Regions from separate parts of the Geodermatophilus sp. SYSU D01036 genome, predicted to be linked through region 1. Evidence: riboswitches for the same ligand, from Rfam matches in the RefSeq annotation. Region 1 holds a riboswitch; the other holds the start of a gene.

Evidence for each region. A riboswitch is a leader RNA that binds a small molecule or an ion and turns the genes downstream of it on or off. The one in region 1 is predicted to bind S-adenosylmethionine.
Region 2: another riboswitch for S-adenosylmethionine. It lies ahead of thrC (threonine synthase); the one in region 1 lies ahead of ACI8AR_RS14265 (bifunctional o-acetylhomoserine/o-acetylserine sulfhydrylase).

The regions. Positions count from the first base shown of each region.
Region 1 is NZ_JBJGZJ010000013.1:40,498-48,556, reverse strand. It holds gene ACI8AR_RS14280 (carboxyl transferase domain-containing protein) at 1-156, shown strand, start outside; gene ACI8AR_RS14275 (acetyl/propionyl/methylcrotonyl-CoA carboxylase subunit alpha) at 165-2,129, shown strand; gene ACI8AR_RS14270 (NAD(P)H-dependent flavin oxidoreductase) at 2,154-3,194, shown strand; SAM riboswitch class IV at 3,218-3,334, shown strand; gene ACI8AR_RS14265 (bifunctional o-acetylhomoserine/o-acetylserine sulfhydrylase) at 3,379-4,671, shown strand; gene metX (homoserine O-acetyltransferase MetX) at 4,682-5,755, shown strand; gene ACI8AR_RS14255 (threonine aldolase family protein) at 5,815-6,882, shown strand; gene ACI8AR_RS14250 (glycoside hydrolase family 26 protein) at 6,958-7,929, shown strand; gene ACI8AR_RS14245 (PP2C family protein-serine/threonine phosphatase) at 7,926-8,059, shown strand, end outside.
Region 2 is NZ_JBJGZJ010000037.1:12,260-20,318, reverse strand. It holds gene ACI8AR_RS22470 (Gfo/Idh/MocA family protein) at 1-627, shown strand, start outside; gene ACI8AR_RS22465 (DUF72 domain-containing protein) at 628-1,413, opposite strand; gene ACI8AR_RS22460 (VOC family protein) at 1,438-1,842, shown strand; gene groL (chaperonin GroEL) at 2,024-3,652, opposite strand; gene ACI8AR_RS22450 (hypothetical protein) at 3,869-4,294, opposite strand; gene ACI8AR_RS22445 (cold-shock protein) at 4,372-4,572, opposite strand; gene thrC (threonine synthase) at 4,789-6,090, opposite strand; SAM riboswitch class I at 6,103-6,226, opposite strand; gene ACI8AR_RS22435 (HAD family hydrolase) at 6,288-7,115, shown strand; gene ACI8AR_RS22430 (ABC transporter permease) at 7,105-7,977, opposite strand; gene ACI8AR_RS22425 (alpha/beta fold hydrolase) at 7,974-8,059, opposite strand, start outside.

The DNA.
Region 1 (8,059 bases):
TACGAGGCCCAGGGCAACCCCTACTACTCGACGGCGCGGCTGTGGGACGACGGCGTCCTCGACCCCGCCGACACCCGCACCGTCCTCGGCCTGGCGCTGTCCGCGTGCGCGCAGGCCCCCCTCGACGACGTCGCCTACGGCGTCTTCCGGATGTGAGCAGCAGCGTGTTCGACACCGTCCTCGTCGCCAACCGGGGCGAGATCGCCGTCCGCGTCGTCCGGACGCTGCGCCGGCTGGGCATCCGCTCGGTCGCCGTCTACAGCGACGCCGACGCCGGCGCCCCGCACGTCCGCGCCGCCGACGTCGCCTACCGGCTCGGCCCCGCCCCGGCCGCGGAGAGCTACCTGTCGGTGGAGCGGGTGGTCGAGGCGTGCCTCGCCACCGGCGCGCAGGCCGTGCACCCCGGCTACGGCTTCCTCTCGGAGAACCCGGCCCTGGCTTCCGCGTTGGCCGACGCCGGCGTGGTGTTCGTCGGCCCGCCGGCCGAGGCGATCCGGGTGATGGGCGACAAGATCACCGCCAAGAAGACCGTGGTCGCCTCGGGGGTGCCGGTCGTCCCCGGCGTCGCCGAGCCCGGCCTCACCGACGCCGACCTGGTGGCCGCCGCCCCCGGCATCGGGTTCCCGGTGCTGGTCAAGCCCTCGGCGGGCGGCGGCGGCAAGGGCATGCGGGTGGTCGAGGACGCCGCCGGCCTGCCCGCGGCCCTGGCGTCGGCCCGCCGGGAGGCCCGCGCGGCGTTCGGCGACGACACGCTGTTCCTCGAGCGGTTCGTGCAGCGGCCGCGGCACGTCGAGGTGCAGGTGCTCGCCGACGCGCACGGCGCGGTCGTCCACCTCGGCGAGCGCGAGTGCAGCCTGCAGCGGCGGCACCAGAAGGTGGTCGAGGAGGCGCCGTCGCCGCTGCTGGACGCCGCCACCCGCGAGCGGATCGGCGCCGCCGCCTGCGCCACCGCCCGCAGCGTCGGCTACACCGGCGCGGGCACCGTGGAGTTCATCGTCTCGGCCGACCGGCCCGACGAGTTCTTCTTCATGGAGATGAACACCCGGCTGCAGGTCGAGCACCCGGTCACCGAGCTGGTCACCGGCCTGGACCTGGTCGAGCAGCAGCTCCGGGTGGCGGCGGGGGAGCCGCTCGCCTTCACCCAGGACGACGTCGCGCTGACCGGCTGGGCGGTCGAGGCGCGGGTCTACGCCGAGGACCCCGCCCGCGGCTTCCTCCCCACCGGCGGGCGGGTGCTGGCCCTGGCCGAACCCGAGGGCGCCCGCGTGGACTCCGGCATCGCCGCCGGCACCGTCGTCGGCTCCGACTACGACCCGATGCTCGCCAAGGTGGTCGCCGCCGGCCCCGACCGCGCCACCGCGCTGGCCGCGCTGGACCGGGCGCTCGCGGAGACCGCGGTGCTCGGCGTGACCACCAACGTCGGGTTCGTGCGGTCCCTGCTCGCCGAGCCCGCGGTGCGGACCGGTGACCTGGACACCGCGCTGCTCGACCGGTTCGCCGCCGCGTGGGAGCCGCCCGCCGTCCCCGACGACGCCGTCCTCGCCGCCGCCGCGCACGTGTGGCTGACCGCCTGGGCCGCCGCCGACCCGGCCGACCCGTGGAGCGCGCCCACCGGCTTCCGCGCCGGCGCGCCGTCGGCCCCGTTCGTCGTCCGGCTGGAGACCGGCGGGCGGCAGCGGACGGTGACGCTCAGCGGCACGCCCGCCGCCGCGCGGGCCGGCCTCGACGGCGCCGACGCCGGCCCGCTGAGCTGCGCACCCGAGGACGGCGGCCTGGCGCTGGTCCGCGACGGCGTGCGGTCGCACTGCCGGGTGGCCGAGGACGGGGACGCGCTGTTCGTGCACGCCGGCGGCGCCGACTGGGCACTGCGGCGGGCCCGGCGGCTGGTGCTGCGGCCGGACGCCGCCGCGCACGCCCCCGAGCTGACCAGCCCGATGCCCGGCACGGTGATCGCCACCCCGGCGTCCCACGGTCAGGCGGTCGGCGCGGGCGACCCGGTGGTCGTCGTCGAGGCGATGAAGATGGAGCACACGCTGCGCGCCCCGGCCGACGGCGTCGTCGACCTGCTCGTCGCCCCCGGCGACCGCGTGGCGCTGGACCAGGTGCTGGCCCGGCTGACCCCCGCCTGAGCCGCGGGGCGCAGGATGCCCGGCATGGTGCTGGGGCTGCGTCGACCGGTCGTGCAGGCGCCGATGGCCGGCGGGCCGTCGACGGTGGAGCTGGCCGCGGCGGTGTCCGGGGCCGGCGGCCTGGGCTTCCTCGCCGCCGGCTACCGGACGCCGGAGGCGGTGCGCGAGGAGGTCCGCGCCGTCCGGGCGCGGACCCGGGAGCGGTTCGGCGTCAACGTCTTCGTCCCCGGGCCGCCCGCCGACGAGGGCGCCCTGCGCCGCTACGCCGAGCGGCTCCGGCCCGAGGCGCGGCGGTGGGGCGTGGACCTCGGCGAGCCCCGCGCCGACGACGACGCGTGGGAGGCCAAGGTCGCGGTCCTCGCCGAGGAGCGGGTGCCGGTGGTGTCGTTCACCTTCGGCCTGCCGCGGCCGGACATGGTCGCCGCGCTGCACGACGTCGGCGCCACCGTGCTGGTCACCGTCACCTCGCCGGAGGACGCCGTGGCCGCCCGCGACGCCGGCGCCGACGCGCTGGTGGTGCAGGGCGTCGAGGCCGGCGGACACCGCGGCGGCCTCCGCGACGAGGACGGGGCGGGCGAGTACGGGCTGCTGCCGCTGCTGCGGCTGGTCGCCCGGGCGGTGGACCTGCCGATGGTCGCCGCCGGCGGGATCGTCGACGGCCCCGCGGTGGCCGCGGTGCTCGTCGCCGGGGCGGAGGCCGCGCAGCTGGGCACGGCGTTCCTGCTGTGCCCCGAGGCGGGCACCGGCGCCGCGCACCGGGCGGCCCTGGGCGGCGGCCGGCCGACGGCGCTCACCCGCGCGTTCAGCGGCCGGCGCGCCCGCGGGCTGGTCAACCGCTTCCTCGCCGAGCACACCGCCGCGGCCCCGGCCGCCTACCCGCAGGTCCACCACCTGACGACGCCGCTGCGCGCAGCGGCGCGGCAGGCCGGCGACCCGGAGGCGGTCAGCATGTGGGCCGGGCAGGCGTACGCGCTGGCCGAGGCGCTGCCCGCCGGCGAGCTCGTCGCCCGTCTCGCCGACGGCGCCGCGGCCGCCCTCGCCTCCCCCCGGCCCGGCGCCTCCTGACCGGGCGCTAGGGTTCCGCGCAGGCTCACGAGAGGCAGCGACAAGTACCTGGCTGGCTGCCCGGCAACCTCTCCTCCGTCCGAGGTGCTCCCAGGGGAAGAGCCGGCCGCGCGGCGCCCGCCGCGCGGCAAGACGGAGCCCTCCGTGCGCCGCGGGGTCTCCGCGAGCGAGAGGAGACGGCGCCGTGCCCGACCAGCAGAGCTGGAGCTTCGAGACCCGGCAGATCCACGCCGGGACCAGCCCCGACCCCACCACCGGGGCCCGCGCCCTGCCGATCTACGCCACGACCAGCTACCAGTTCCGCGACGCCCAGCACGCCGCCGACCTGTTCGCGCTGGCCGAGATGGGCAACATCTACACGCGGATCATGAACCCGACGCAGGACGCGCTCGAGCAGCGGGTGGCCTCCCTCGAGGGCGGCGTCGCCGCGCTCGCGGTGGCCAGCGGCCAGGCCGCCGAGACCCTGGCGATCCTCAACGTCGCCGAGGCCGGCAGCCACGTCGTCGCCTCGGCGTCGCTGTACGGCGGCACGTACAACCTGCTGCACCACTCGCTGCCCAAGCTCGGCGTCGAGGTGTCCTTCGTCGAGGACCCCGACGACCCGGAGAACTGGCAGTCGCTGGTCCGCGAGAACACCAAGGCGTTCTACGGGGAGTCGATCGGCAACCCGAAGGGCGACGTCCTCGACATCTCCGCGGTGTCGGAGGTGGCGCACCGCAACGGGGTGCCACTGATCGTCGACAACACCATCGCCACGCCGTACCTCGTGCGCCCGCTCGAGCACGGCGCCGACGTCGTCGTCCACTCGGCCACCAAGTACCTCGGCGGCCACGGCACCGCGATCGCCGGGGTCATCGTCGACGGCGGCAACTTCGACTGGACCCGCGGCCGGTTCCCCGGCTTCACCACGCCGGACCCGACCTACCACGGCGTCGTCTACGCCGACCTCGGCGCGCCGGCCTACGCGCTCAAGGCCCGGGTGCAGCTGCTGCGCGACCTCGGCCCGGCGATCAGCCCGTTCAACGCCTGGCTGGTCGTGCAGGGCATCGAGACGCTGTCGCTGCGCATGGAGCGGCACGTGGCCAACGCCCAGCGGGTGGCCGAGTTCCTCGAGGCGCACGACGAGGTGGAGTCGGTGCACTACGCCGGCCTGCCGTCCTCGCCGTGGCACGCCGCCCAGCAGCGCTACGCCCCGCGCGGCGCCGGCGCGGTGCTGGCGTTCGAGATCCGCGGCGGCGTCGAGGCGGGCAAGCGCTTCGTCGAGGCGCTGGAGCTGCACAGCCACGTGGCCAACATCGGCGACGTCCGCAGCCTGGTCATCCACCCGGCCTCGACGACGCACTCGCAGCTGACGCCGGAGGAGCAGCGGACCACCGGCGTCACCCCCGGCCTGGTGCGCCTGGCCGCCGGCCTGGAGGGGATCGAGGACATCCTCGCCGACCTCGAGGCCGGGTTCCGCGCCGCGAAGGGCGCCTGACGTGGGCGGGGTGCGGGACCTCCCGGGGTCCCGCACCCCGCCGCGCACCGGCGGGTGGCGCGACGGCGACCCCGCCGGGGACCGGCTGTTCCTCGACCTGGACGGACCGGTCCGGCTCGAACGCGGCGGGGTGCTGCCCGGCGTCCGGGTGGCCTACGAGACCTGGGGCACGCTCGCCCCCGACGGCGGCAACGCGGTGCTGGTCGAGCACGCGCTCACCGGCGACAGCCACGTCACCGGCCCGGCCGGGCCCGGCCACCCGACGCCGGGCTGGTGGGCGTCGCTGGTCGGGCCGGGCGCGGCGCTGGACACCGACCGGTTCTTCGTCGTCTGCGCCAACGTGCTCGGCGGGTGCCAGGGGACCACCGGGCCGTCGTCGACCGCGCCGGACGGCCGGCCGTGGGGCGCGCGGTTCCCGGAGGTGACCGTCGGCGACCAGGTGCTGGTCGAGGCGGCGCTCGCGGACACGCTGGGCATCGACCGCTGGGCCGCCGTCGTCGGCGGGTCGATGGGCGGGATGCGGGCCCTGGAGTGGGCGGTCGCGCTGCCCGACCGGGTGGCCGGGCTGTTCTTCCTCGCCTCGGGCGCGGCGGCCACCGCCGACCAGATCGGCACCCAGACCACCCAGCAGGCCGCGATCCGCGCCGACCCGGTCGCCGGGCTCGGCGTCGCGCGGCGGATCGCGCACCTGACCTACCGCAGCGCGTTCGAGCTGGAGGAGCGCTTCGGCGCGGCCGTGCAGGCCGACGGCCGGTTCGCCGTCGCCTCCTACCTCGACCACCACGCCGACAAGCTCACCCGCCGGTTCGACGCCGGCAGCTACCTGGTGCTCACCGAGGCGATGAACACCTGGGACGTCGGCCGCGGCCGGGGCGGGGTGGAGGCGGCGCTGGCCCGGGTGACCGCGCGGGCGGTGGTGGCCGGCGTCGACTCCGACCGGCTCTACCCGCTGGAGCTGCAGCAGCGGGTGGCCGACGCGCTCGGCGTGCCGCTGCGGGTGGTGTCCTCGCCGTACGGGCACGACGGCTTCCTCATCGAGGCCGGCCCCGTCGGCGCGCTCCTCCGCGAGCTGCTCGACGCCTGACGGGGCCGGGGCCCGGGCCCCGGTCCGCCGGGACCCCGGACTCCCGGGAGACTGGGCCCGTGGACGACGACCTCGACGCCCTGCGGCTGGCCTGCGACCGCGCCCTCACCGGGCACGGCGTGCAGCGCGCCGCCGACCTGCTGGCCACCATCCCGGCGGGCACCGCGCTGGACCGGTACGGCGCGGGCGGCGTCGTCGCGGAGCTGGAGGCGGAGGTCGCGCAGCTGCTGGACAAGCCGGCCGCCGTCTACCTGCCCAGCGGGACGATGGCCCAGCAGGCGGTGCTGCGGGTGCACGCCGGGCGCAGCCGCCGGTCCACCGTCGTCGGGCACCCCGAGTGCCACCTCTTCCGGCACGAGGGCGGCGCGCTCGCGCGGCTGCAGGGCCTGGTCGAGCGCCCGGTCGGCGACCGGCACCGCATGCTGCTGCGCGCCGACCTCGACGGCGTCGCCGAGGCGCCGGCCGCGCTGGTGGTGGAGCTACCGCAACGGGACCTGGGCGGGCCGCTGCCGCCGTGGGACGACGTCGTCGAGCAGGCCGCGTGGGCGCACGACGTGCACTCGGTGGCCCACCTCGACGGCGCCCGGCTGTGGGAGGCCGCCGCCGGTTACGGGATGTCTCCGGCCGACGTGGCGGCGCCGTTCGACACGGTCTACGTCAGCTTCTACAAGGGGATCGGCGCGCTGGCCGGGTGCTGCGTGGCCGGGCCCCTGGACGTCGTCGCCGAGGTCCGGGAGTGGCGCGGGCGGATGGGCGGCACGCTGTTCGGCCTGTGGCCGGGTGCGGCCTCGGCGCTGACCTGCCTGCGCCGCCGGCTGCCGCTGTTCCCCGCGTACCTCGAGCGGGCGCGGGAGATCGCCGACACCGTCCGCGCCCTGCCCGGCGTGCGGGTGGTGCCCGACCCGCCGCAGACGCCGATGCTGCACCTGCTGCTGTCGACCACGCCGGAGGCCTTCGGGGCCGCGGTCCGCGCGCTGGCGCAGGAGGGGCTGTGGACCTGGGTGCAGGCCGCGGTCACCGGCGACCCGGGCGTGGTGCGCGTGGAGCTGCCCGTGGGCGACGCCACGCTGGCGCTGTCCCTGGACGAGGTCCGCGACGCCGTCGCCCGCCTCGCCGGCGCGGTCTGACCGGTACGGACCCGCGCGGGACCCGTGACCGGAACGGGACGGGTTCGTTACGCATCCGTGGGGAACGAGAGCCCCGTGGACGGGGAACGAGGACGGACCCGCCGGTCGGTCCTGGCCGCCGGCGTGACCGTGGCGGCACTGGGCGTGGCCGGCTGTGCAGGACGGCCGGAGCGGCCGGCGCGTAGGCAGCCGCTGGCCTTCGGCGTGACGACACCCGGCGGCCCGACGGCGGTCGCCGAGCTCGACACGGTGGCAGCGGTGTCCGGGGAGCCGCCCTCGCTCGTGCTCTCCTACGCCGCTCTGGCGGCCCCTCCCCCGCTGGCCGACCTCGACGCCGTCGCCGCCCGCGGCGCCACCCCGGTGCTCACCTGGGAGCCGTGGGATCCGGCCGACGGCGGACGCTCCACCCTGGCCGGCCTCGCTGCAGGCGCCTGGGACGGCCAGCTGTGGTGGTGGGCCGAGGCGCTGCGGGACTGGGGGCGACGGGTGCTCCTGCGCTTCGCCCACGAGCAGAACGGCGACTGGTACCCGTGGGCGGTCGGGGTGGCCGGGACGACGGCGCGGCACCACGTCGCCGCGTGGCAGCACCTCGCCGATGTGTTCCGGCAGGCCGGTGCGGGGAACGTCGAGCTCGTGTGGAACCCCAACGTCCGGTACCGGGGCGCCTCGCCGATGGCCGACACCTGGCCCGGTGCCGCTACCGTGGACCGCGTCGCGCTCGACGGCTACAACTGGGGCGCGGTACCCGGTCACGGCGGCTGGCAGGCGCCCGCCGACCTCTTCGGCCCGAGCCTCGACGAGCTGCGGGACCTGGCGCCGGGCACGCCCGTCCTGGTGGCCGAGGTCGGCTGCGCCGAGTCCGGCGGTGACAAGGCGGCCTGGATCACCGACCTGGTGACCTGGCTCGATGCCCAGGCCGACGTCGAGGCCTTCGTGTGGTTCGACCACGACAAGGAGACCGACTGGCGCCTGGCCAGCAGTCCGGCCAGCGCCCGGGCGATCCGCCGAGCGCTCGCCGCCCGCAGCCTCGTGGGGAGCGGCCGGTGAGCGCGGCACCGGCCCGCCCCCTCGTACCACTCCCGGTCGGTCACCGCGCCGACGCCGACGAGAACCGGCGGCTGGACGCGCTCGACCAGCTCCAGCTGCTCGGCACCGGGCGCGAGGAGCGCTTCGACCG
Region 2 (8,059 bases), on a different contig from region 1:
TGGACGCGGTTCCAGCCGGCGGTCGTCCGCATCCGGGAGCTGATCGCCGACGGCGCCATCGGCGAGGTGCGCTCGGTGCAGGCCGACCTCGGCGTCGACCGCGCCTACGACCCCGCCGACCGGCTGTTCGCCCTCGAGCTCGGCGGCGGCGCGCTGCTCGACCTCGGCGTCTACGTCGTCTCCTTCGCCCAGATGCTGCTGGGCACCCCCGACACCGTCACCGCCGCCGGGTCCACCTACCCCACCGGCGCCGACGCCGAGGCGGCGCTGCTGCTCGGCTGGGAGGACGGCCGCTCGGCCACGCTGACCACCTCCCTGCGCTACCCGACGCCGGGTCAGGCGCGGGTGTTCGGCACCGGCGGCTGGATCGACGTCCTCCCCCGGTTCCACCACCCGGCCACGATCGTGCTGCACCGCACCGGCGCCGAGCCCGAGGAGATCACCCGCCCCGCGGACGGGGTCGGGTACTCGCACGAGCTCGCCGAGGTCACCCGCTGCCTGCAGGAGGGGCGCACGGAGTCCGCGGTCATGCCGCTGGCCGACACCCTCGCCGTGCAGGAGATCCTGGGCCGCGCCGCCGAGCAGCTCGGCGTGCGGCACCGCGAGGACCCGCACGTCCTCGGCTGATCAGGCGGCGGCCCAGGCCGCGCCGGTCGCCTCGTCCGGCGTCGGCACCCGGATGGGCGTGCGGCCCGCCCGGCGGACGGCGCCGGCCAGGGTGACCGCGTCGACGACGGCGGCGCCGCCCGGGTCGTTGTTCAGGTAGACGAACACGTCCTCGTCGTCGGCGTACGCCTCCGCCAGGCGCTGCGCCCACTGCTCGAGCACCGCCGGCGGGTAGGCCCAGCCCTCGGCGCCGGTGTGCAGCCGCAGGTAGCCCCAGCCGGTGGTGCGCCACAGCGGCGTCACCGGCCGCTCGGCGCGGTCGGCCCAGCACAGCGCGGCGCCGTAGCGCTCCAGCAGCGCCCGGACCTCGTCGGTCCACCAGCTGGCGTGGCGGGGCTCCACCGCGACCCGCAGGCCGGGCGGGAAGCAGGCCAGGCAGTCGCGCAGCAGCCCGGCGTCCGCCTTCAGCGTGGGCGGCAGCTGCAGCAGGACGACGTCGAGGCGGTCGCCGAGGCCCGCGGCGTGCTCCACCAGCCGGGCCACCGGCTCCTCGGGCTCGCGCAACCGCCGGACGTGGGTGAGGAAGCGGCTGGCCTTGACCGCCCAGCGGTAGTCGGGCGGGGTGCGCTCGCGCCACGCGGCGAAGGTGTCCCGCTCGGGCAGCCGGTAGAACGCGGCGTTGCTCTCGACGGTGGCGAAGTGCCGGGCGTGGTGCTCCAGCCACAGCCGCTGCGGCAGGCGCTGCGGGTAGAAGCGACCGCGCCAGTCGCGGTACTGCCACCCCGAGGTCCCGATCACCACGGTCACGACGTCGGCCTACCCTGCGCGGCCATGGCCGACGCACCCGCCCGCTTCAAGGACCTCTGCATCGACGCCCGCGACCACCAGGCCCTGGCCGACTGGTGGTGCGCCGCCCTGGGCTACGTCCGCCGCGACACCCTGCCCGACGGCACGCCGCGCGAGCGCGACTGGCCGGTACCGATCGAGGACCCCACCGGCGCCGGGCCGCTGATCTGGCTCAACCCGGTGCCCGAGGAGAAGGTGGTCGAGAACCGCGTGCACCTCGACGTCGTCGGCGACTCCGCGGCGCTGCAGACCGCCGGCGCCACCGTGGTGCGGGCCTCGGACGCCCGGCCGGGCCAGGAGGTCGACGAGGACGCCGGCGAGATCGGCTGGGAGGTCCTCGCCGACCCCGAGGGCAACGAGTTCTGCTGCTTCCCGCCGCCGCGGGGCTGACCCACCGCCGGCGCCCGAGGAGATCCCGGGGCTCGGGGTCGAACACACGCTGGACGCCCTCTCCCGGCGGCGGGAGAGGGCGCCCAGCGTGTGTTCGGCCTCCCGAACGCCGACAGGGGCGGCCCCGCGCGATGCGGGACCGCCCCTGCCGGGCGTTGCTGGTGTTACGGGAGGGCGGGACTCAGAAGTCCATGCCGCCCATGCCGCCGTCGCCACCGGGCATGGCCGGGGCGGCCTTCTCCGGCTTGTCGGCGATGACGGCCTCGGTGGTGAGGAAGAGCGCCGCGATGGAGGCGGCGTTCTGCAGCGCCGAGCGGGTGACCTTGGCCGGGTCGATGATGCCGGCCGCGACCAGGTCCACGTACTCGCCGGTGGCGGCGTTGAGGCCGTGGCCCACCTCGGAGTTGCGCACCTTCTCCGCCACGACGCCGCCCTCGAGGCCGGCGTTGACGGCGATCTGCTTCAGCGGCGCCTCGAGCGCGACGCGCACGATGTTGGCGCCGGTCGCCTCGTCACCCTCAAGGTCGAGCTTCTCGAACGCGACGGCGGTGGCCTGCGCCAGGGCGACGCCACCACCGGCGACGATGCCCTCCTCGACGGCGGCCTTGGCGTTGCGCACCGCGTCCTCGATGCGGTGCTTGCGCTCCTTGAGCTCGACCTCCGTCGCGGCGCCGGCCTTGATGACGGCGACGCCACCGGCCAGCTTGGCCAGGCGCTCCTGGAGCTTCTCGCGGTCGTAGTCGGAGTCCGACTTCTCGATCTCGGCGCGGATCTGGTTCACCCGGCCGGCGATCTGGTCGCTGTCACCGGCGCCCTCGACGATCGTCGTCTCGTCCTTGGTGACGACGACCTTGCGGGCGCGGCCCAGCAGGGAGACGTCGGCGGTGTCGAGCTTGAGGCCGACCTCCTCGCTGATGACCTGGCCACCGGTGAGGATGGCGATGTCGGTCAGCATGGCCTTGCGGCGGTCACCGAAGCCGGGGGCCTTGACGGCCAGCGACTTGAAGGTGCCGCGGATCTTGTTCACGACCAGGGTCGCGAGGGCCTCGCCCTCGACGTCCTCGGCGATGATGGCCAGCGGCTTGCCCGACTGCATGACCTTCTCCAGCAGCGGGAGCAGGTCCTTGACCGAGCTGATCTTCGAGTTGACGACGAGCACGTACGGGTCGTCGAGGACGGCCTCCATGCGCTCGGCGTCGGTGACGAAGTAGGGCGAGATGTAGCCCTTGTCGAAGCGCATGCCCTCGGTGAGCTCGAGCTCGAGGCCGAAGGTGTTGCTCTCCTCGACGGTGATGACGCCTTCCTTGCCGACCTTGTCCATCGCCTCGGCGATGAGCTCGCCGATGGCCGGGTCGGCGGCGGAGATCGACGCGGTGGCGGCGATCTGCTCCTTGGTCTCGACGTCCTTGGCGGTCGAGAGGAGGTACTCGGTGACCGAGGCGACGGCCTTCTCGATGCCCTTCTTCAGGGCCATCGGGTTGGCGCCGGCGGCGACGTTGCGCAGACCCTCGCGGACGAGCGCCTGGGCCAGCACGGTGGCGGTGGTGGTGCCGTCACCCGCGACGTCGTCGGTCTTCTTCGCGACCTCCTTGACCAGCTCGGCGCCGATCTTCTCCCAGGGGTCCTCGAGCTCGATCTCCTTGGCGATGCTCACACCGTCGTTGGTGATGGTGGGAGCGCCCCACTTCTTCTCGAGGACGACGTTGCGGCCCTTGGGGCCGAGCGTCACCTTGACGGCGTCGGCGAGGGTGTTCATGCCCCGCTCGAGGCCGCGGCGCGCCTCTTCCTCGAAGGCGATCATCTTGGCCATGTGGTGATGTCCTCCATGCATGGATCGCTGCACGGCCGGGACCGGCGCCCGCGACGGACGACACCGGCGCGGCGGGCTCCCATGTGGCCCGCGCTCCTGTGCCTCACCGTTCCGACCTGATTGGCACTCGGCACTGTCGAGTGCCAACCGGAAGTCTGGCACTCGCCCCTGCCGAGTGCAAGAACGGGGGGTGGGTGGCGCCTGTTCCCGGGCGGGTCAGTCGGCCAGGCGCGCCAGGACGGCGGTGTACGCCGCGCCGAACAGCAGCAGGGGCACCAGCCAGACCCGGCCGTAGCCGGAGAACCCGAGCACGGTCACCCACGCCCAGCCGCTTTCGAGGTGGGAGGCCGACAGCCCGGGCGCCGGCCAGGCCCACGGCAGGACCGCCCAGCACGCGGTGCCCGCCAGCCAGTACGCGAGCCGGCCTGGCCGCCGCGGCCCGACGGTGCGCGCCACCACCACGACGACGAGCAGCGCGAGCACCCGGGTCGCCACGGGGACCGCGGGCGACGGGCCGGTCCAGCGGCCGGCGGCGTCCTGGCCGCCGCTGCGCACCCCCGCGACGTGGAGGACCCCGGAGACCGCCGCCAGCAGGACGAGGACCACGGCGTGGGCGGCCGGCAGCGACGGCGCCCGGCTCACCGGCGGCGGCCCGGGAACGGCTGCGGCCCGGCTCCCGCGGAGGGAGCCGGGCCGCAGCACGGGGGTACGGAGGGGGCTCAGGCGACGCGGACGCCGTCGGCCTGGGGGCCCTTCTCACCCTGGACGACCTCGAAGGTCACCCGCTGGCCCTCGTCGAGGCTCTTGTAGCCGTCCATCTGGATGGCCGAGTAGTGGACGAAGACGTCCTGGCCGCCGTCGACGGCGATGAAGCCGAAGCCCTTCTCGGCGTTGAACCACTTCACGGTGCCCTGTGCCACGTGCGCTCCCACGGTCGTGCGTGCGGACGGCCCCCGTGATCCGGGGACCGGGATCCAGCTCTTCCGCCCGTCGGACACGTGCGTGGAACTGACCGCGCGAGACGGTACAACAGGCACGCCGCCGTGGGGAGATCCTGGACACACGACTCGGGGACGATCGGGCGGGATGTCACCCGCCGGATCGACGCCGGCGAGCCTACGCCCCCCGCCGGGGGCTCAGCCGATGAGCCCCGCGGACCGGACCGACCGCAGCGACGGCTCCACGCGGTGCGTCGGGCCGACCACCGGCAGCAGCGGGTCGAGGGTCTTGAGGCCCTCGCCGGTGTTGAGGACGACGGTCTCCCGGCTCGGGTCCAGCCGCCCGTCCTCGACCAGCTGCCGCAGCACCGCCACGGTCACGCCCCCGGCGGTCTCGGCGAAGACGCCGGTGGTGCGGGCGAGGTCGCGGATGCCCTGGACGATCTGCTCGTCGCCGACCCGGCCGACGGCGCCGCCGGTGCGGCGGATCGCGTCGAGCGCGTACGGGCCGTCGGCCGGGTTGCCGATGTTCAGCGACTTCGCGATCCCGGTGGGCTTGACCGGCTTGACGACGTCCCAGCCGTTGTCGAAGGCGGTGGCGATCGGGTCGCAGCCGGCGGACTGGGCGCCGAAGACCCGCCACTCGGTGTCCGCGACGATCCCGGCCCTGACCAGCTCCCGCCAGGCCTTGTCCACCTTGGTGAGCAGCGAGCCCGAGGCCATGGGGATGACCACCTGGGCCGGGATCCGCCAGCCGAGCTGCTCGGCGATCTCGTAGCCCATCGTCTTGGAGCCCTCGGCGTAGTAGGGCCGCACGTTCTGGTTGACGAAGGCGGTGTCCTCGAACTCGTCGGTCTCGGCGAGCTCGCTGGTCAGCCGGTTGACGTCGTCGTAGGAGCCGTCGACGGCGACCAGCGTCTGGCCGTAGACCGCCGACTGCACGACCTTGCCCGGCTCCAGGTCGGACGGGATGAACACGAACGACGGCAGGCCGGCGCGGGCGGCGTGCGCGGCCACCGAGTTGGCCAGGTTGCCCGTCGAGGCCGCGGCGATCTTGCGGTAGCCCAGCCCCTTCGCGGCGGTGGCCGCGAGGCTCACCACGCGGTCCTTGAACGAGTGGGTGGGGTTGGCCGAGTCGTCCTTGACCCACAGCCCGCCGGTGATGCCGAGCTCGGCGGCGAGCCGGTCGGCGCGGACCAGCGGGGTCATGCCCGGGTCGAGGGAGACGCGGTCGGCCGGGTCCTGGCCCACCGGCAGCAGCGCGGCGTAGCGCCAGATGTTCTGCGGGCCGGCCTCGATCTGCTCGCGGGTGACCTGCCGCATGAGCTCGGGGTCGTAGTCGACCTCGAGCGGGCCGAAGCACTGGGCGCAGGCGTGCTCGGCGATGAGGCCGAAGGTGGCGCCGCAGTTGCGACAGACGAGGCCGCGGGCGGGGCTGGGCGGAACGGGGCCGCCGGCAGCGGAGTCGGCCTGCAGAGAACCGGGAGCGGTCAGGGTCATGCGACGACTACCTCCTCATCTTCCCCGCGTCGGGCCGTCGAGCCGCGCGGGACGGAATTGGCACCTCTCGCCGCTGTCGCGAGCGCGGTTGCCGGGGCTTCACCGGGCCGTGTCCCTCTGCCCCTCTGGATGAGTGGAACGGGCCCGACTCTACCCGGCTGCGGGGACCGCCCCCGGCCCCGGCCATGCTGGGCGCCGTGGCTGTGCGCATCGTCTACACCGACCTCGACGGCACGATGGTCGGACCGCGGGGGTCGTTCTGGCACGCCGCCGACGGCTCCCCCACCGCCGAGCCCGCCGCGGCCCTGCTGGAGCTGCACACCGCCGGGGTCGCGCTGGTGATCGTCAGCGGGCGCACCGCCGACCAGGTCACCGAGGCGGGGCGGATCTTCGCCGCCGACGGCGCGATCGCCGAGCTGGGCTCGCTGGTGACGTGGAAGGGCGGCCGGGAGCGGCACGAGCTGACCGGCGAGCTGCCCGCCGAGTACGCCGGCCGCACGCCGATGGACGTGATGGCCGAGCTCGGCGTGGTCGACGCGCTGTGCGCCGCCCACGCCGGCCGGCTGGAGTGGCACGCGCCCTGGCACACCACGCACGACGGCGACGCGCTGCTGCGCGGGTTCGTCGACCCGCTCGCCGTCGATGCGTGGCTGACCGAGCGGGGCCTCGGCTGGCTGACGCTCAAGGACAACGGCGCGATCCCCGCCTCGGCGCGGCTGCGGCTGGCGCCGGAGGGGCAGCTGGCGCGGGTCTACCACCTGATGCCGCGCGGCATCTCCAAGGGCGCGGCGATCGCCTGGGACCTCGAGCGGCGCGGCGTCGACCCCGCGGACGCCGTCGCGATCGGCGACAGCGCGAGCGACCTGGAGATGGCGCCCGCCGTCGGCCGGCTGTGGATCACCGCCAACGGCGCGGAGGTCGAGGGCATGGCCGGGCTGCTGGGGGCCGTCCCCAACGTGTCGGTGACCGCCGAGCCGATGGGCGTCGGCTGGGCCGAGGCGGTCCGGGCCTCGATCAGCTCGTGACGTCGCGCCGGGCGAAGTGGCGGAAGCCCAGTGCGGTGAAGACCGCGGCGTAGACCAGCGACTGGACGACGCCGCGGAACAGGTCCGAGGAGTCGACCGGCGTCTGCAGCAGGTCGGTCCAGGCGAACTCCTCCGCGGTGGGGAACCAGTCGCGGATGGCCCCGAGCTGCTCGACCTGGTCGAGGATCGCGAACACGACCGTCGTGAACACCGCCCCGCCGACGGCGGCCAGCGGCGCGTCCGTGATCGTCGACAGCCAGAACGCCAGCGTGCCGACGACGAGCAGGTGCACGGCGAGGTAGCCGAGCATCCCGGCCAGCCGGAGGAACCCCTCGCCCTGCGACAGGGTCACCCCGACCGGCGTCCGGATCTCGCCGAACCCGAACGCCAGGCCGCCGGCGACCACCGCGACGACGGCGAGGGTGAGCAGCGCGCCCACCGACTGGACCAGCGCCGCGAGCCACTTCTGCCGGAGCAGCCGCATCCGGGGCACCGGCGTGGCCAGCGTGTAGCGCAGCGAGCCCCACTGCGCCTCGCTGGCCACCGTGTCACCGAAGAACAGCGCGTAGACCACGACGAGGAAGAACGTCGTCGTCGCGAACAGCACGAACAGGGTGAAGTTCAGCCCGCTCGCGGTGGCGACGTCGACGAGGTTGATCCGGCTGTTGGTCTGCGCGTCCTCGCTCGCCCCCAGCTGCAGCGCGGCGATGAGGACCAGCGGCAGGGCCACCATCGCCGCGAAGACGCCGATCGTGCGGCGCCGCTTGAACTGCCGGCGCAGCTCGACCGACAGCCGCAGCGTCCGCTCGGGCCGGTAGCCGGCGACGGCGCCGGTGGGCTGGACGTGCTCGGTCGCGGTCACGACTCCCCCACGAGTGCCAGGAACGCGTCCTCCAGGCGGCGGCGCGGCGTGAACTGGTCGACGGCGACGCCCGCGGCCACCA